Regions from separate parts of the Starkeya nomas genome, predicted to be linked through region 3. Evidence: predicted binding sites of a transcription regulator. Region 3 holds the regulator's gene; each other region holds the start of a gene.

Region 1 (6,265 bases), 1.8 Mb from region 3:
GCCGCCCGTCGTTCCAGCCGGCCTGCAGCGCCTTGGCGAAACGCTCGAACCCTTCCGCCGCCACGGCGGCGAGAAGCTCGTCCCGGTCCCGGAAGTGCCGGTACGGCGCGGCCGGGCTCACGCCGGCGCGCCGCGCCGCCTCGGCGAAGGTGGCGCCGGCGGTGCCCTTCTCCGCGATCAGGTCGAGCGCCGCCTTCATCAGGGCTTCCCGCAGGTTGCCGTGATGGTAGCCGCGCGACTCTCCGCCGTTTCGGGACCAGCTCATGTGAAGGGGACTTACATCAGGCGCGGACGCGCGTCGATGGCGCTGTGGGCAAGGGGCTAATCCTCGCCCTCGTCGAAGAGCGGCATCTGGTTGACGCTCGTCGGGGCGGCAAGGCCGAGATGCTTGAAGGCGTGCGCCGTCAGCACCCGGCCGCGCGGGGTGCGCTGGAGGAAGCCTTGCTGCACCAGATAGGGCTCGATGATCTCCTCGATCGCGTCGCGCGGCTCGGAGAGCGCGGCGGCGATGGTCTCGACGCCCACCGGCCCGCCGCCATAGTTCATCGCGATGACCGAGAGATAGCGCCGGTCCATCTGGTCGAGCCCGGCGCCGTCGACCTCCAGATGCGACAACGCATGGTCCGCCGCCCCCCGGTCGATGATCTCCTTGCCTGCCACCAGCGCGAAGTCGCGCACCCGGCGCAGCAGCCGCCCGGCGATGCGCGGCGTGCCGCGCGCCCGGCGGGCGATCTCGCGCGCGCCGTCCTTGGAGATCGGGATGCCCAGCACCCGCGCGCCGCGTGTGACGACCAGTTCCAGCTCGTCGACGGTGTAGAAATTCAGCCGGATCGGAATGCCGAAGCGATCGCGCAGCGGCGTCGTCAGCAGGCCCGAGCGCGTGGTCGCGCCCACCAGCGTGAACTTCGACAGCGAGATCTTCACCGAGCGCGCCGCCGGCCCTTCGCCGATGATGAGGTCGAGCTCGTAATCCTCCATCGCCGGGTAGAGGATTTCCTCCACCGCCGGATTGAGCCGGTGGATCTCGTCGATGAAGAGCACGTCGCGCTCCTCGAGGTTCGTCAGCAGCGCGGCGAGATCGCCGGCCTTGGCGATGACGGGGCCGGAGGTGGCGCGGAAGCCGACGCCCAGCTCGCGCGCCACGATCTGCGCCAGCGTGGTCTTGCCCAGCCCCGGCGGACCGACGAACAGCACATGATCGAGCGCCTCGCCGCGCGTCTTCGCCGCCCTGATGAAGACGTCGAGATTGGCGCGCGCCTGCTCCTGCCCGACGAATTCAGCGAGATTCTGCGGGCGCAGGGAGGCTTCGGTGAGATCCTCCTCGCGCTTGTCGGGCGTGATGAGGCGCTTGGTGTTCATCGCGCCAGTTCCTTAAGCCCGAGCCGGATGAGCTTGGCGGTATCGGCCTCCTCGCCCCCCTCGCGCAGCGCCGCCGCCACGGCGGCGCTCGCCTGGATCTGCGCATAGCCGAGATTGACCAGCGCCGAGACCGCGTCGGCCACCGGGGCGGGCGCCCGCTTCTCGTCGAGCGAGGCGGCAAGCCCCGCCACCGCCGGATCGACATCGGCGAAGCCCGGCGCCTTGTCCTTCAGCTCGGCGACGATGCGGGCGGCGACCTTCGGGCCGACGCCGTTGGCGCGCGCCACCATGGCCCGATCGCCAAGCGCCACGGCGTTGGCGAGCTCGGAAGGGGAGAGGGTGGAGAGCACGCTCAGCGCCACCTTGGAGCCGACGCCCTGCACGTTCTGAAGCAGAAGGAACCACGACTTCTCGGCCTGCGAGACGAAGCCGTAGAGACGGATCATGTCCTCGCGCACGAAGGTCTCGATGAACAACGTCGCCGCCTCCCCGACCGAGGGCAGCGCCTGCAGCGTGCGGGCCGAGCAGTGCACGAGGTAGCCGACCCCCTGCACGTCGAGGATCACGTGGTCGTCGCCATAGCTGTCGACGAGACCCTTGAGCTTCCCGATCATCGCGCCGCCACCCTGCTCGCCAGCTTGTCCGCCATCGCCGCCTTCATCGCCGCCATCCCGCGATGCTGCGCATGGGTCACGGCGACGGCAAGCGCGTCCGCCGCGTCGTCGGTCTCGAAGTCCGCCTGCGGCAGCAGCACCTTCATCATCATGCGTATCTGCGTCTTGTCGGCCCGGCCGGCACCCACCACGGTCTTCTTGACCAGCAGCGCCGCGTATTCGGCGACCGGCACGCCCGCCAGCGCCGGGGTGAGCATCACCACGCCGCGCGCCTGCCCCAGCTTCAGCGTCGAGGCCGGGTTCATGTTGACGAAGGTCTCCTCCACCGCCGCCTCGTCGGGCACGAAATTCCGCAGCACGGCGGCCAGCTCGGTGTGGAGATGGGCGAGCCGCATCGCCAGCTCCCCGTCCTCGGGCGGCATCACCGTGCCGCAGGCGATGAAGGAGAGCCGCGTTCCCACGGCCTCGATCACCCCCCAGCCGGTGCGGCGGAGGCCCGGATCGAGCCCGAGAATGCGAATCGGATGCGGCGCCATACGCACAGTGCGTAGCCGAACAAATGACGAACGCCTAGTACCGAGGACCTCCGCCATCGCCGCGACTTCGCCACGGAAAGGGAACATGGTGAACGCGGGATTAAGGGGCTCTCACCCCGGAGAAACGCCATGAGCACTCTTCTCGCCCGCCCGAGCCTCAGCCGCCAACGCCTCGCGCGCGGCGCCGGCACCGCCGCCGGTCTTCTCCTGCTCGGCATGTCCACCCTGGTGCCCGCCCAGGCCGCCGGCCTGCTCACCGCCCCCAACGGCATGACGCTCTACATCTTCGATTCCGACGCCGGCGGCATGCCCAGCTGCTACGATTCCTGCGCCGCCAACTGGCCGCCCTATCTCGGCAAGGAAGGCGCGAAGATGAAGAGCGGCTGGACCCTCGTCCCCCGCAAGGATGGCGCGCAGCAATGGGCCTATGACGGCAAGCCAGTCTATTTCTTCGCCGGCGACAAGAAGAAGGGCGACAAGCTGGGCGACGGGCGCGGCGGCGTCTGGCACGCCGTCAACGACTAGGCGGCCACCCTCCTCCGGCTTCAGCGGCTGGCGCGCGGCGCTCCGAAAGCGCCGCTCGCCAGCGCCACGCCCACGCCCGTCGCCGCCACGCCGATCATCGCCGCCGCGTCCGGGTGCTCGCCGAGCACCGGCACGGCGATCAGCGCCGCGAGCGCCGGCACCAGCCCGGTGAAGGCGGCCGCGCGCGAGGAGCCGAGCCGTTCGATGGCGATGCCGAAGGCCACCAGCGCCACGACGCCGGACAGCAGCCCCTGGATGAGCAGCTGGACCAGCACCTCCATGCCGTAGCCGCTCGACACCGCGTCGATCACCCCCGGCAGGCCGTAGGGCGTCAGGATGAGCGTCGACCACAGCCCGACCAGCCCGACGATCTCCGTCGCCTTCATGCCGGTGCGGCGGAAAGCCAGCGTGTAGCCCGCCCACATCGCCGCGCCGCTCAGCAGCAGCAGGTGCCCGCGCCAGGCGCCGTCCTCCGGGAACAGCAGTCCCCGCCCGCCGAGCGTCAGCACGCCAAGGGCGATGCACAGGAAGCCGAGCGCCCGCAGGCGGCCCAGCCGCTCGCGCAGGAACAGCACCGAGATCGCCGCCACGATCAGCGGCATGGTGCCGGGCAGCAGCGGGCCGACATCGGCGGCCGGCACGAAGCGCATCGCGTTGGCGACGACGAGGAAGAAGATTCCCCCGGCTCCGAAAAAACAGAGCACGAAGGGAACCAGCCCGCTCTTCGGCCACAGCCCGACCCGTATCCAGGCCGGTGCGAGCACGGTCGCGGGAACGATGAAGCGCAGCCATCCCACCGTCGCCGGCGGCAGGTGGCCGTGCACGGCATGGCGGGTGGACACGATCCAGCCGCCCCAGATGGCGATGGCGAGCAGCGCGCAGCCGATGCCGACGAAGCGGTCGGAAAGGGGTGGATCGGCCGCGGCGCGGGTCGCCGCGGGAGCCAGGGGCTTTTCCATGTTCAAGGTCCGGCCGCCGAGGCGGCGATGGGGGCCGCGAGGCGGCAGGTTGCCGCGAATGTGCCGCGCGCGATCCTTTCCGGCAAACGAGTTTTCCGAATAGGCACGTTCAGCAAACGCGATGGGAGGGCGAAAGCGACAAAGCAGCAAACGCGATGGAACGGCCGCAACCATCGATTTCCGCGTTGACGGGCCGGAGGCGCCGGATTAGGTCTCGCCGGCACGCTCTCGCGCGGCGCGTTCGGGCCCGGTTTCCTTCCATGTCGTTCGATCCGGCCCTCTCCTGGGCCTTCCTCACGGCGCTCGTCGCCGGCGTCACGCGCGGCTTTTCCGGCTTCGGCGGCGCGCTCATTTACGTGCCGCTGGTGAGCGCCGCCTTCGGGCCGCAGGTGGCCGCGCCCTCCCTGCTCGTCATCGACACCGTGCTGACCCTGCCCTTCCTGGTGCCGGCGCTGCGCGCCTGCCTCTGGCGGCAGGTGGCGCCGCTCGCGGTCGGCGCCGTGGTCATGGTGCCGCTGGGCGTGTGGGTGCTGAAGCATCTCGACCCGCTGCTGCTGCGCTGGTCGCTGGCGGCGCTCAGCCTCGGCCTGCTCGCGCTGCTGGTGTCGGGCTGGCGCCATTCCGGCCGGCAGAACCTGCCGACGACGCTGTCGGTCGGCGCCGTCGCCGGCTTCTTCGGCGGCGCCGCGCAGATGTCCGGGCCCGCCGTCGTCGCCTACTGGCTCGGCAGCGGCCAGCCCTCGGCGCTCGTGCGGGCGAACCTGTTCGGCTTCTTCGCGCTGGTCACGCTCGCCAGCGGCACGACCTACATCGCCAACGGCATGATGACCGCCGAGGTCGGGCGGCTGGTGCTGCTGCTGGGCCCGGCCTATGCGATCGGCCTCTATGCCGGGGCGCGCGCCTTTCGCGGCGCGTCCGACCGTGCCTACCGCATCGCCGCCTACTGGGTCATCGCCGCCGCCGCGCTGCTCAGCCTGCCGCTGTTCGACGTCCTGCTCGGCCGGTAATCACTGCCATTCCATGCAGCGTCATGGCCGGGCCTGGCCCGGCCATCCACGATTTCGCCCTGTCCCGAAGACGCGAATGCCCGGCACGAGGCCGGGCATGACGGTGTTCCATCCGGGATGACGACTGTCGCGTGAGCCCTCAGTCGCTCATCTTCGCCAGCATCGCCTCGGACACTTCGAAATTGGCGTAGACGTTCTGCACGTCGTCATTGTCGTTCAGCGTGTCGACGAGCCGGATCAGCTTCTCCGCCGTCTCGTCGTCCACGGCGATGGTGTTCTGCGGGCGCCAGACGAGGCCGGACTTGCGCGGCTCGCCGAACTTGGCTTCGAGCGCGCGGGCCACCTCGTGCAGGTTCTCCACCGAGCAGACGATCTCGTGGCCGTCCTCGTCAGAGGACACATCGTCCGCACCGGCGTCGATGGCGGCTTCCAGCATGTCGTCGCCCGAAGCCTTGGCGGCGTCGAACTCGACGACGCCGATGCGGTCGAACATGAAGGACACCGCGCCCGTCTCGGCCAGCGAGCCGCCAGACTTGGTGAAATAGGAGCGCACTTCCGAGGCGGTGCGGTTGCGGTTGTCGGTCAGCGCCTCGACGATGACGGCGACACCGCCGGGGCCGTAGCCCTCGTAGCGGATCTCGTCATAGTTCTCCGCGTCGCCACCGGCCGCCTTCTTGATCGCGCGGTCGATATTGTCCTTCGGCATGTTTTCCGCGCGGGCCGCGAGAATGGCGGCGCGCAGGCGCGGATTCATGTTCGGGTCGGGCATGCCCATCTTGGCGGCGACGGTGATTTCACGCGCCAGCTTGGAGAACAGCTTGGAACGCACCGCGTCCTGCTTGCCCTTGCGGTGCATGATGTTCTTGAATTGCGAATGCCCGGCCATCGCCGCCTCCACGTCGTCCCGGACGGACTTGCCGCCCGGCCGCATTGAAGTCCTGAAAAATTGGGTGCGCGGCTTATAGGCGAGAGGGCATGCGCACGTAAAGCGGGAGCCTTCTACCAGAAGGAGGGCACCGTCTCTTCCAGCGCGCCACCGATCCGCACCGGCGCGACCCGGACGGCAAGGCCGGCATCGGTCTCCACCGCGAGGCCTGAAAGCGTCCCCGCCCCGCCCGCCGGCTCGAAGCGCGTCGCGCCGATCTTGCGGGTGAAGCGGCGCAGCGGCTCCTCCTTGTCCATGCCGATCACCCCGTCATAGGAGCCGCACATGCCGACATCGGTCATGTAGGCGGTGCCACCGGGCAGGATGCGGTAGTCGGCGG
Region 2 (6,265 bases), 3.1 Mb from region 3:
CGGCCTGGCTGTTCACCATCCTGCGCAACCTGTTCCGCTCGGAATACCGCAAGCGGCGGCGGGAGGTGCCGGATTCGGACGGCGCCTTCGCCGCCACGCTGACCAGCAATCCCGACCAGACTACGCATCTGGATTTCGAGGATTTCCGCGCCGCGCTCGAAAAGCTGCCGCCCGACCAGCGCGAGGCGCTGGTTCTGGTGGGGGCGTCCGGCTTCTCCTATGAGGAGGCCGCCGACATCTGCCAGTGCGCCGTCGGCACCATCAAGAGCCGCGTCAACCGCGCCCGCAAGCGCCTGGGCGAATTGCTGGCCATCGAGGATGGCGAGGATTTCGGTCCCGACCGGACCACCCGCGCCGCGCTCGCCGCCGAGCGCGCCTGAGGCCGGCGCGCCTTCCCCCGCCATCCCTCCCGAAACCGGTGTCTGAAAGCGGGGACGCCCCCGGGCGTGCCCGGGGGCGTCCCTTTGATCGCCGCCATGCGGCGAGGTCCGGGTTCAGGGAACCCGGCCGGAGCGGCCGCGCAGCAAGCCGACGACGGCCGATACGACAAACAGGATGATGGCGACCACGAAGATGATCTTGGCGATCTCGATGGCGGTGCCGGCAATGCCGCCGAAACCCAGCACCGCGGCGATCAGCGCGATCACGAGGAAGGTGAGCGCCCAGCCGAGCATGAATGCCTCCACTGCTACGGTGCGGCGCGCCGGAGCGCGCCCGCGTCGCCGGAACAACCGCCGAGCCGGCAGAGGGTTCCCGCCCGGCGCGTGGAGACGCCGGCGCGCGGCTACATCCGCTCCGACAGCGCCGGCGCGATCGCCCGGGCCTCGGCCAGCAGCGCGGTGACGATGGGCGTCATCGGCTCGCGGTCGAGCACCACGAGGCCCATCTGGTGCTCCACCTCCGGCCCCTCGATCGGGATCGAGCGGATGCTGGCGGGGAAGGCGAACACGTCGGCCAGCGTGTTGGCGACGACGCTCGCCCATTTGCCGGTGCGCACATGCGAGAGCAGCGCGATGGTGGAGTTGGCCTCCAGCATCGGCGTGATGCTGTGGCCGGCCTCGGCGAGCTGCTTGTCGACGATGCGGCGGTTCTGCATGTCGGGGGTGAGCAGGCACAACGGCACCCGCCCGACCTCCTGCCACGTCACCTTGGCGCGGTTGCCCAGCGGCGCGTCGGCGGAGGTGAGGAAGCGGTAGCCCTCCTTGTAGAGCGGCACCGTCTTCACCCGGCCGAGCGGGTCGTTGTCGAGATAGGTGACGCCGGCGTCGGCCTCGAGGTTCTCGATGAGCCGCAGCACCTCGTTGGAGCTCGCCGAGATCAGCGTGAAGCGCACGTCGCCGTGCTTCTCGTGGAAGGGCGTCGTCAGCTCGGAGAGCATCGGCATGGCGGTGGGGATGGCGGCGATGCGCAGATGGCCGCTGAGGCCCTTGCGCATGCCGGCGATCTCCTGGCGCATGGCGCGCACGTCGCCGATCACCCGGCGCGCCCATTGCAGCGCCCGCTCGCCCTCCGGCGTGAAGCCGATGAAGCGCGAGCCGCGCTCGACCAGGCGCACGCCGAGCTGCTCCTCGAGCTGCTTCAGGCCGGCGGAAAGGGTGGGCTGGGTGACGCCGCAGGCTTCCGCCGCGCGGCCGAAATGACGCTCCTTGGCGAGCGCGAGCAGAAGTTCGAAACGGTCGATCACGCGGGACGCTTCCTGATGCGAGCACGATAGAAAGATTCTATCAGACTATCAGAGCGCGCCGCGCCTGCGAATTGGAGCGATGAAAATCAGCCGGCGCTATTCCGCCGCGCCGCGCAGGCCGAGCAGGGGCAGCGTGTCCGGCAGATCCGGCTCGCCGGCCGGTATCGCCTCGCCCTCGAATTCGAGCTGCTCGATGCGCGCCCCGCGCTTGGCGATCTTGTCGGCGGAGGTCAGCGCCTGCGCCACGTCCTCGTTCACCTGCCCGAAGTGCTTCTGCAGGTTGCCGACCCGGTCGCGCAGCCGCACGACATCGGCGACCAGCCTGCCGCATTCGGCGCGGATGAGGTCCGCCTGCTCGCGCATGCGCGCATCCTTGCAGATCGCCTGCACCACCTGCACGGCGAGCATCAGCAGCGAAGGCGAGACGATCACCACGCGGGCGCGGAACGCCTGCTGGATCACCTCGTCGAAATGCTCGTGCAGCTCGGCATAGACCGATTCCGAGGGCACGAACATCAACGCGATGTCCTGCGTCTCGCCGCTGACGAGGTAGCGCTCGGCGATGTCCTTCACATGCTTGCCGACATCGCCCTTCAGCCGGGTCTGGGCCTGCCGGCGGCTCTCCTCGGTCTGCGCCTCGCGGAAGGCGGTCACCGCTTCCAGCGGGAACTTCGAATCGACGAGCAGCGGGCGCTTGTCGCCGGGCAGGAAGATCGCGCAGTCGGCGCGCCGCCCGTTGGCCAGCGTGTGCTGGAAGGCGAAGCTGTCGCGCGGCAGGCCGTCGGCGATGATCGCCTGCAGCCGTCCCTCGCCGAAGGCGCCGCGCGCCTGCTTGTTGGAGAGCGTCTCGCGCAGGCTCATCACCTGCCCGGACAGTTCCCCGAGCGAGAGCCGCGCCTGATCGACCAGCGCGAGGCGCTCGTTCAGCTTGGCGAGGTTCTCATGCGTCGCCTCGGCCGAGCGCGCCAGGCTCTCGCCCATGCGGTGGGTGGTGGCGTCCAGCCGTTCGGCGACGGCGCGGGCCAGCTCGCCCTGCCGCTGGGCCAGCACCTCGGCCATGGACTGCACGCGGCCGATGGTTTCCGCCTGCGTCCGGGAGAGCGCGGCGAGCTGTTCCTCCAGCTCGTCGGCGCGGCGGGCCTGCTCGTCGGCCTCGGCGGCGTTCTGCCGGGCGCTGCGCGAGATCGCCCGCAGCACGGCGACGAGCAGCAGGAAGCCGAGCGCCCCCGCGCCGGCGAGCACCTGCGCCAGCGTCACCGGGTGCGTGCCGAGGACGAACAGAACCTGATCCATCGCGTCCTTCTAGCAGATTCGGCCGGGTGAGCGAACGGAAAGTGAACATCGGCGCGGCGCGCCGCCGCGCCTCCGTTGACCGCGGGCGGGCCAGCGCTTATCTGAACGGCATGTCGATACGCCCTCTCGTTATCCTTCCCGATTCCCGCCTGCGGCTGATTTCCGATCCCGTGGTGCGGGTCGATGCGCGCGTGCGCGCCATCGTCGAGGACATGTTCGAGACCATGTATGACGCGCCGGGCATCGGCCTGGCCGCGATCCAGGTCGGCGTGCCCGAGCGCATCGTCACCATCGATGTCGGCCCGCGCGAGGCCGAGGACCGGGAGGAGGGCGACGAGCGCGAGGTCGAGAAGCGTCCGCTGGCGCTGATCAACCCGGAGGTCGTCTCCGCCTCGGAGGAGCTTTCGGTCTACGCGGAAGGCTGCCTGTCGATCCCGGAATATTATGCGGACGTGGAGCGTCCCGCCCGCGTGCGGGTGCGCTACATGGACCTCAACGGCGAGACGCGGGAGATCGACGCCGACGGGCTGCTCGCCACCTGCGTGCAGCACGAGATCGACCATCTCAACGGCGTGCTGTTCATCGACCACATCTCCAAGCTCAAGCGCGACCGGGTGATGACCAAGTTCACCAAGCTCGCCAAGAAGGAGCGCGACGGGGTCTGATCCCGCCGCCGGCCGCCCCCTTCCGCACCGACCGGGAGTCCTCATGCGCATCGTCTTCATGGGCACGCCCGATTTCGCGGTGCCGACGCTGGTCGAGATCGTCGGCAGCGGCCACGAGGTGGTCGCCGCCTATACGCGCGCTCCCGCGCAGGCGGGCCGGCGCGGGCTGGAGCTGGTGCCCTCGCCGGTGCACCGCGCGGCCGAACGGCTCGGCATTCCCGTTTTCACCCCCGCGACGCTGAAGGGCGAGGAGGCGGTCGACGCCTTCGCCGCGCTTGAGGCGGACGCCGCCGTGGTGGTGGCCTATGGGCGCATCCTGCCGCAGGCCATCCTCGATCTGCCGAAGCTCGGCTGCCTCAATTTGCACGCCTCGCTGCTGCCGCGCTGGCGCGGCGCCGCGCCGATCCAGCGCGCCATCATGGCCGGCGACGCGGAGACCGGCGTCGCGGTGATGAAGATGGAGGCCGGGCTCGACACCGGCCCGGTCGGCCTCGTCGAGCGCGTGCCCATCGGCGCGGACATGACCGCCGGCGAGCTGCACGACCGGCTGATGGTGGTGGGCGGGGATCTGATGGCGCGGGCGCTCGCGGCGCTGGAGCGCGGCGGCCTGTCCTTCACCCCGCAGCCGCAGGCGGGCGTCACCTACGCCGCCAAGATCGAGAAGGGCGAGACCCGCATCGACTGGGCGCAGCCGGCGAAGGCGGTGCACGACCATATTCGCGGCCTCTCGCCGTTCCCCGGCGCGTGGTTCGAACTCGCCGGCACCCGCGTGAAGGTGCTGCGCTCGACGCGGGCGGAGGGCGCCGGCCGGCCGGGCGAGTTGCTGGACGACCGGCTCACCGTCGCCTGCGCGTCGGGCGCGGTGCGGCTGGTGGAGGTGCAGAAGGCGGGCAGCCGGGCGATGGCGGCGCCGGATTTCCTGCGCGGCAGCGATCTGGAAAAGGGCACGGTGCTGGAATGAACGCGACGCCGACGAGCACCATCCGCGCCCTGGCGCCGGCGGACCACGCGCTCTGGCTGCCGCTCTGGCAGGCCTATCTCACCTTCTACGAGGCGGAACTGCCCGACGCGGTGAGCGAGACCACCTGGCGGCGCCTGATCGACCCCGCCGAGCCGGTGCACGGCGCCCTCGCCCTCGACGCGCAGGGGCGGGCGGTGGGGCTGGCCCACTGGCTCTTCCACCGCTCGACCTGGGCGGTCGGCGACGTGTGCGACCTCAACGACCTGTTCGTCGATGCCGGCCAGCGCGGCCAGGGCCTCGGCCGCCGGCTGATCGAGCACGTCCACGCGGCCGCCGCCGCGCAGGGGGCGCCCAAGGTCTACTGGCTGACCCACGAGACCAACGCCACCGCGCAGCGCCTCTACAACGCCGTCGCCGAGCGCACCGGCTTCATCCAGTACCGCAAGCCGACCGGCCGCTGAGGCGCTGGAAGCGAGGGCCTCGCGAAGGAAGCGGGGCCTCGGGGCGAAGCCGTGTCAGAGACGAAGCCCGGGGAGAGGCGAAGGCCCTGTCCCCCCTCGCGCCGTCATGGCCGGGCTTGACCCGGCCATCCACGTCTTTCCCGCCACCGACGTCATGGATCCCCGGGCCAAGCCCGGGGATGACGGTGTTCTTGAGCCAGCCGTCATCCCGGACGGCCTTTGACAGAGAACATCGTCATGGCCGGACTTGATCCGGCCATCCACGCCTTTGGCTGTCGAAGAAGTCGTGGATCCCCGGGGGCGACCCCGGGGATGACGCTGTCATGCGGGAGTGCGCCGCCGGGCTTCTGGAGCCAGCCGCTCACTTCCCCGGCTGGGCGACGATGCGCAGATAGGGCTTCAGCGTCTTCCATCCCTGCGGGAACTTCTCCTTCGCCGCCTCGTCGCTGACCGAGGGGACGATGATCACGTCGTCGCCGTCCTTCCAGTTCGCCGGGGTGGCGACGGCGTGCGTGGCGGTGAGCTGGAGCGAGTCGATCACCCGCAGGATCTCGTCGAAATTGCGCCCGGCGCTCGCGGGATAGGTGAGGGAGAGCTTCAGCTTCTTGTCCGGCCCGACGACGAACACCGAGCGCACCGTCAGCGTGTCGGAGGCGTTGGGGTGGATCATGTCGTAGAGGTCAGAGACCTTGCGCTCGGGGTCGGCGATGAGCGGGAAGTTCGGCGCGTAGCCCTGCGTCTCGGCGATGTCGTCCGACCATTTGGCATGCGCGTCGAGCGGGTCGACGGACAGGCCGATCACCTTCACGTTGCGGCGGTCGAATTCCGGCTTCAGCCGCGCGACCTGCCCCAGCTCGGTGGTGCAGACCGGCGTGAAGTTCTTCGGGTGGGAGAACAGCACGCCCCACGAATCCCCGAGCCACTCATGGAAGCGGATGGGGCCTTCGGTGGTCTCGGCGTCGAAATCAGGGACGACATCCCCAAGGCGGATGGTCATGGCAGTCTCCAGACGGAATAAAATTCTACTGTTTTTGTATTATACTTCGCGCTAGCGCGATAGGAAGCGCAATTCCACGCATGTGCGGTAATATCGGAACCGGAGGCGGCCGGCGACGTTTACGCTGTCGGACGCTATTGCGCCGGTCGGGCCCCTCCCGCCGGCGTGCCCACGGGTCGCGGGGGCGGGTGCCGCGACAGATCT
Region 3 (6,265 bases):
CGTTCCTTGAGGCCGGGCATGGCGGCCAGAAGCTGGGCGCGACGCTCCGGCGTCAGCGCAGCGGCAATCTCGGCGCCATTTGGAAGATGTGGCAGCAGCGCGTCGATGGCGGCGAGGAGCTCGGCATCCGGGGTCGAACGCATGTAGAGACCGTTGATACTCTCCAGCTTCGCGAAGTCGAACCGCGCGGCGGAGCGGCCGACCTTGTCGAGGTCGAACAGGCGACTCATCTCCTCGGTGGAGAAGATCTCCTGGTCGCCATGGCTCCAGCCGAGGCGCACGAGATAATTCCGCAGCGCAGCAGGCAGGTAGCCCATCGCGCGGTAGGCATCGACGCCGAGCGCACCGTGTCGCTTGGAAAGCTTGGCGCCATCCGGCCCGTGGATGAGCGGGATGTGCGCCATCTTCGGCACCTCCCAACCCAGCGCATGGTAGATCTGCGTCTGGCGCGCGGCGTTGGTCAGGTGATCGTCGCCACGGATGATGTGGGTGACGTTCATGTCGTGGTCGTCCACCACCACGGAAAGCATGTAGGTGGGCGTGCCGTCCGAGCGCAGCAGCACGAGATCGTCGAGATCCTTGTTCGGGAACACGACGCGGCCCTGCACGAGGTCGTCGATGACGGTCTCGCCCTCAGTGGGCGCCTTGAGACGGATGGCGGGCGCGCGGTCGGCCGGGGCCTCGGACGGATCGCGGTCCCGCCAGCGCCCGTCATAGCGCGGCGGGCGGCCTTCCTTGCGGGCCGTCTCGCGCATTTCCTCGAGCTCGGCGGCGGTCGCGTAGCAGGGATACGCGCGGCCAGCGGCGATCATCTGCTCGACGGCCTCGCGATGCCGCTCGGCGCGGGCGAACTGGTAGATGACGTCGCCCGACCAGTCGATGCCGAGCCAGTTCAGCCCGTCGATGATGGCGTCGATGGCTTCCGGCGTGGAGCGCTGGCGATCCGTATCCTCGATGCGCAGCAGCATCTTGCCGCCCTTGGCGCGGGAATAGAGCCAGTTGAACAGCGCGGTGCGCGCCCCGCCGATGTGCAGGAAGCCGGTGGGCGAGGGGGCGAAGCGGGTAACGACGGTCTCGGTCATTTCTCTTCCGTCTCGCGCCGCGAAGCATCAGCGGCGTCAAAGCATGGCGGGCGCGGACGGTGCGTGTACCATAGGTGCGCGACACGGGAAAAGCGCGGCTTTGCCCGGCGGGCGGGTCAATGCGAAACCGCACGACGGGCGCGTGCGTGAAAGGGGCGGGCAGGGCGTGCAGGGGCAGGTGCCGCCGCAGCACGGACCGGAGGGCAAAACGGGTGCGCAGCGGCGGGCCCGAGCGTCGGTGCTCGCCGCCGGAATATCGGTACGACAAACCGGCGTACGGAAGGGGTTTGGGCCGCCTCTCGGTGCGCTCGCGGGCCGTCTCGCCGGCGCCATGGCGCACGAAATCGAGGATCGGCGCGCCTTTCTCTTCCTGCCGATCGGTTTCGCGATCGGCGCCGGGGCGTATTTTGCCGCTCCCTACGAGCCCTTGCCCTATGTCGGATTGGTGCCGGCATTCACCTTCGCGGCGCTGGCGCTGTGGTCGCGTGCGCGGCCGTTCGGTTTCCATCTCTTCGCATGGCTGGCCGTCATTGCGCTGGGCTTCGCCGTATCGAGCCTGCAGGTGCAGCGCATGGCGCATCCCGTGCTGGCGGAGACGTTGAATGCGGCGGAAGTGGCCGGCTTTGTCGAGGCTGCGGAGCAGCGCCCGCGTGGCAGCCGCATCACGCTGGCGGTAACCGGCTTCACCCGCCCTATGGAACATCCACCGGAGCGCGTGCGTGTGACGCTCGCGGGACGTGATCCGCCGTCGGTCGGCAGCCACGTGAAGCTGCGCGCCTCGCTCGGCCCCCTTCCGGGGCCGGCCTATCCCGGCGGATTCGATTTTGGTCGGTCGATCTGGTTCGACGGGATCGGGGCCACCGGCTTCGCGCTCGGACGGCCGCAGGCGAGCCCGGCGCCGAGGCCCCTGCCATGGCGGCTGCGGGCTGCGACATGGCTCGACGAGGTCAGACACTCCATAGCCGAGCGCATCCGCCACGCGCTGCCCGGCCCGGAGGGTGGGGTAGCAGTGGCGCTGGTCACCGGCCTGCGCGACGCGGTAGGCGAGCCGATCGAGGAGAGCATGCGTATCTCCGGCCTCTCGCATGTGCTCTCGATTTCCGGCCTGCACATGGCGCTGGTGGCCAGCACGGTGTTCTTCCTCGTGCGGGCGCTGCTCGCCCTTGTGCCGGGGCTCGCCCTTTCGTGGCCGATCAAGTCCTGGGCGGCGGTGCCGGCGGCCTTGTCGGCGAGCTTCTACCTGCTGCTGTCGGGCGTCGAAGTGCCGACCCAGAGAGCCTATGTGATGACGCTGCTGGTGCTGGCGGGCGTGATGCTGGGACGCCCGGCTCTCACATTGCGGACGCTGGCGGTGGCGGCGCTGGTGGTCATGGCCCTGACGCCCTGGGCCGTGCTCGATCCCGGCGCGCAGATGTCCTTCGCCGCCACGCTGGCGCTGGTCGCGGCGTATGAGCGCTTCGGTTCCTACGTCACTCGGCCGCCCGGCGTAGCGCAGGATGGCTCCTGGCTCGGCATGCCGCGCCTTGGCATGCCGGTCCGCTATGTGGCGGCGCTGGTGCTGGCCTCGCTGGCGGCCGGGCTCGCCACGGCACCCTATGCCGCCTTCCACTTCCAGCGCCTGGCGCCGCTGAGCCTGCTGGCCAATCTCGCCGCCATGCCGGTGGTTTCCTTCGCCGTCATGCCGGCGGGCCTGATCGGCTCGGTGCTCATGCCGTTCGGCTGGGATGCGCCGGCGTGGCACGTGATGGGGTGGGGGCTCGGCGTCATGCAGGCCATATCCGATGCCGTTGCGGCGCTGCCCGGTGCTGACCGGGGCGTGCGGGCGATGCCCGCGGCAAGCATCGCGCTGTTCAGCCTGGCACTCGTCGTTCTGTGCCTGTCGCGCACGCGCCTGATCCTCCTGGCGCCGGCCTGCGTTGCCGTCGCAGTCGGGCTGGCGGCGATGGCGCCGAGGCCCGATCTTCTCGTCGACGCGCAGGCGCGTACCGTCGCGGTGCGGGGCCCAGACGGCATGCTCGATGTCATGGGCGATCGCCTGCCTGGGCTCTCCGATCGCTTTGCCGTGGAGCAGTGGCTGAACGCGGACGGAGACCGCGCCCGTGTCGGAAAAAAGGAGCTTGTCGCGAGAGCCGCCTGCGACGCCGTCGGTTGCACCCTGCCGCTGGCGGATGGGCACCTCGTTGCGCTCTCCCGCCATCGCGACTCGTTGGAGGACGATTGCCGCCTCGCCGCCATTCTGGTGACGCCCTTCGCGCCGCCGCGGGATTGTGCTGCGACGGTGATCCGGGTCGATACACGCAATCCGACCTCAAGCGTAGCCGGCTATTTATTTGGAGATGACGGCGAGCGCTTCATTCCGGGGCGCCCCGCCAAAGGAACGCGACCATGGGAGCCGGACGTCCGCGGCACTGTTTCCGAGCATCCTGGCGTCATGATCATCAAGTCTGCTTCCCGCTCAACGGGAACCCGGAATCCGCCACCAGTGCGGCCCGATGCCTTCGACAACCTCGATGCAGTACTGGTACCGGACGACGTCGATAGTGATGTGCCGCCGGAAAACCCCGCGGCTGCTCAGTAGCGGCGGAACAAGCCAACCAGCTTGCCCTGGATGCGTACCCGGTCGGGGCCGAAGATCCGCGTTTCATAGGCTGGATTGGCAGCTTCCAGCGCCACAGAGGCGCCCTTGCGGCGCAGGCGCTTCAGCGTTGCTTCCTCATCGTCGATCAGCGCCACCACGATTTCGCCGGTGTTGGCGGTGTCGCATTTGCGGATCAACGCCAGATCGCCGTCGAGAATGCCGGCCTCGACCATCGAGTCGCCGCGCACTTCCAGCGCAAAATGCTCGCCGCCCGCCAGCATTTCCGGGGGCATGCTGATCGTGTGGTCGCGCGATTGAATGGCCGAGATCGGTGTGCCGGCGGCGATCCGGCCCATTACCGGAATCGGCACCACATGCCGGGGATCTTCATCCTCGTTCGCTGCCTGCGTACGCCCGAGGCTCCCCTCGATGACGCTGGGCGCGAAGGGGCGGGCCGGCTTGGGCGGCTGCGCGTCCTCCGGCAGGCGCACGACTTCCAAGGCCCGCGCCCGATTGGGCAGGCGCCGGATGAAACCGCGTTCTTCCAGCGCCGTGATGAGCCGGTGAATCCCCGACTTCGACCTCAGATCGAGCGCGTCCTTCATCTCCTCGAAGGACGGCGGCACGCCGTCCTGCTGCAGGCGTTCATTGATGAACAGGAGCAACTCATGCTGTTTGCGGGTGAGCATCCAACGGATCCCGTCTATCGGCCGGCGCCGAGATGAAACAAATCACGAACAAATACTATCCGTTCCTATTGTGTTCCACAATGGGTAAAGGGTTCGCTAAGGCTGATGCGTGGTGCCGAGGCCAGAGTTTGCAAGGGTTCTGAGCGGAAATGCCGTGCAGCGGGCAGCGCGTGCGGGCCGCTCCCGGACCGGCGCGGCCATCGCGAATCGCTCGACTCAGAGAGACTGGGCGTATTGCTCGTAGGCGTCCTGGATGATGGCGATGTGGCTGCGCATGGCGTTTGCTGCGGCCTCGCGTTCTCCGCGAAGGATGGCGATCGTCACCCGTTCGTGCTCCGTGTGCGAGAGTGCGAGGCGGCCGAGCGCGCGGAATTGAGCACGGCGGAAGGGCGAAAGCCGCTGTCGCGTGCCGATGGCGAGCTCGATGAGGTAGCCATTGTGGCTGCCGGCATAGATCGCGGCGTGGAAGCGCTCATTCGCCTCCCGATAGGCGGCGAAGTCGCCCTGGCGCATCAACTCGCCCATCCGGGCGTGCAGGTCCTCGAGTTCGCGCCTCTCCTGCGGTGTCATGTGGAGCGCGCAGAGGCTCGCGCTGAGTGCTTCCAGCTCCGCCATCACCTGGAACATGTTCTGCAATCGCTCGGCGCCGGGCCGGGCGACGACGGCTCCACGATGGGGACGGGTCTCGACCAGACCGGAAGCGGTCAGTTCGCGGAGGGCTTCACGCACTGGAGTGCGCGAGACGCCGAAGCGGGCGGCCAGCGCGGATTCGTCGAGAGCGGTGCCGGGAAGCAGCAGGCCGCGGGTGATCTCGTCGGCAAGCTGGGTGCGCAGTTCTTCGGCGCGCGTGGGCCGCCCGCGCCGGACATTGCCGGCAGACGGGTCGAGCGGCGGGCGAGAACGAGAGGCCGACATGCGCGACAGACAATCAGGTGAGGCGGCGGGACACCGTCTCCGGCATCCATAAAGGGCAGGCCGCCGGTTACCAAGCGCTTCGTGTGCGACATGCGTGCCCGGGGGAGGGCCGCGGACGCAGCGGTCAATCCTCGAGCGGCAGGATCTCGCAGGGATCGCCCGCGCTGGCGGCAGGTGCGTGCGGCGGGCGTACGAGCAGCACATCGGCGCGGGCGAGGTTGCGCAGCATAGAACTGTCCTGCACGGGGAGCGGGCGCACCACCGGCAGGTCGCCTTCGCGGCCGATGATCTCGGCGCGCTGGAAGTCCATGCGCTGCTCGTTGGCCTTCACGTCGGCGCCGAGCCGGGCGGGGCGAAGGTCCGGCTGGGCCGGCACCGCCAGCCCCTGCATGGCCTTCAGCAGGGGCACGAGGAACAGCAGGGCGCAGACATGGGCGGAGACCGGGTTGCCCGGCAGTCCGAGCACCTGGGTGCCGGCGCCGCCGGAACTGCGGCCGAACATCAGCGGCTTGCCGGGGCGCAGGGCGATCTTGTGAACCGCCAGCTCGATGCCCTGCGCGGTCAGCGCGGGTGCGATGAGATCGTGGTCGCCGACCGAGGCGCCGCCGGTCGTCACCAGCACGTCGAAGCCTCCGTCCAGCGCCGCGCGCACGCCCCGCTGCGTTGCTTCCATGTTGTCGGGCAGGATGCCGAGGTCGATTACCTCGGCGCCTGCGCCTCGGGCGAGGGCGGAGACCGAATAGATGTTGGAGACGATCACCTGATGAGCCTGCGCTCCCGCGCCGGGGCGCACCAGTTCGTCGCCGGTGGAGAGGAGCGCGACGCGGGGGCGGCGGGCCACCCTCACCTCGGCGACATCGGCGGCGGCGACCAGCGCGAGATCGCGCGCGCGCAGCTTGTGGCCGGGGGCTAGCAGCGTCTCGCCAGTCGCAAAATCGCCGCCTGCCTTGCGGATGTGCCGTCCTATGGTGGCGGCCTCGTTCACGGTAACGTTCTCGCCG

Evidence for each region. The regulator LexA, encoded in region 3, represses DNA repair genes until DNA is damaged. The targets are predictions, from matches to a motif close to TGTTCNNNNTGTGTTCNG.
Region 1: the regulator LexA is predicted to act here: its motif matches at 2,525-2,542, upstream of ruvC (crossover junction endodeoxyribonuclease RuvC).
Region 2: the regulator LexA is predicted to act here: its motif matches at 3,008-3,025, upstream of STARVERO_RS21395 (DNA recombination protein RmuC).

The regions. Positions count from the first base shown of each region.
Region 1 is NZ_CACSAS010000001.1:3,226,761-3,233,025, forward strand. Features, by position in the region: gene STARVERO_RS15375 (TetR/AcrR family transcriptional regulator) at 1-265, opposite strand, end outside; gene ruvB (Holliday junction branch migration DNA helicase RuvB) at 322-1,359, opposite strand; gene ruvA (Holliday junction branch migration protein RuvA) at 1,356-1,973, opposite strand; gene ruvC (crossover junction endodeoxyribonuclease RuvC) at 1,970-2,509, opposite strand; gene STARVERO_RS15395 (COG4315 family predicted lipoprotein) at 2,639-3,034, shown strand; gene STARVERO_RS15400 (DMT family transporter) at 3,055-3,993, opposite strand; gene STARVERO_RS15405 (sulfite exporter TauE/SafE family protein) at 4,254-5,000, shown strand; gene STARVERO_RS15410 (YebC/PmpR family DNA-binding transcriptional regulator) at 5,140-5,886, opposite strand; gene STARVERO_RS15415 (TIGR00282 family metallophosphoesterase) at 6,000-6,265, opposite strand, start outside.
Region 2 is NZ_CACSAS010000001.1:4,525,970-4,532,234, forward strand. Features, by position in the region: gene STARVERO_RS21380 (sigma-70 family RNA polymerase sigma factor) at 1-380, shown strand, start outside; gene STARVERO_RS21385 (DUF1328 domain-containing protein) at 495-674, opposite strand; gene STARVERO_RS21390 (LysR family transcriptional regulator) at 785-1,684, opposite strand; gene STARVERO_RS21395 (DNA recombination protein RmuC) at 1,781-2,977, opposite strand; gene def (peptide deformylase) at 3,088-3,642, shown strand; gene fmt (methionyl-tRNA formyltransferase) at 3,686-4,603, shown strand; gene STARVERO_RS21410 (GNAT family N-acetyltransferase) at 4,600-5,064, shown strand; gene STARVERO_RS21415 (peroxiredoxin) at 5,426-6,061, opposite strand.
Region 3 is NZ_CACSAS010000001.1:1,460,510-1,466,774, reverse strand. Features, by position in the region: gene gltX (glutamate--tRNA ligase) at 1-1,082, opposite strand, end outside; gene STARVERO_RS07075 (ComEC/Rec2 family competence protein) at 1,126-3,660, shown strand; gene lexA (transcriptional repressor LexA) at 3,654-4,349, opposite strand; gene STARVERO_RS07065 (GntR family transcriptional regulator) at 4,566-5,264, opposite strand; gene STARVERO_RS07060 (molybdopterin molybdotransferase MoeA) at 5,389-6,265, opposite strand, start outside.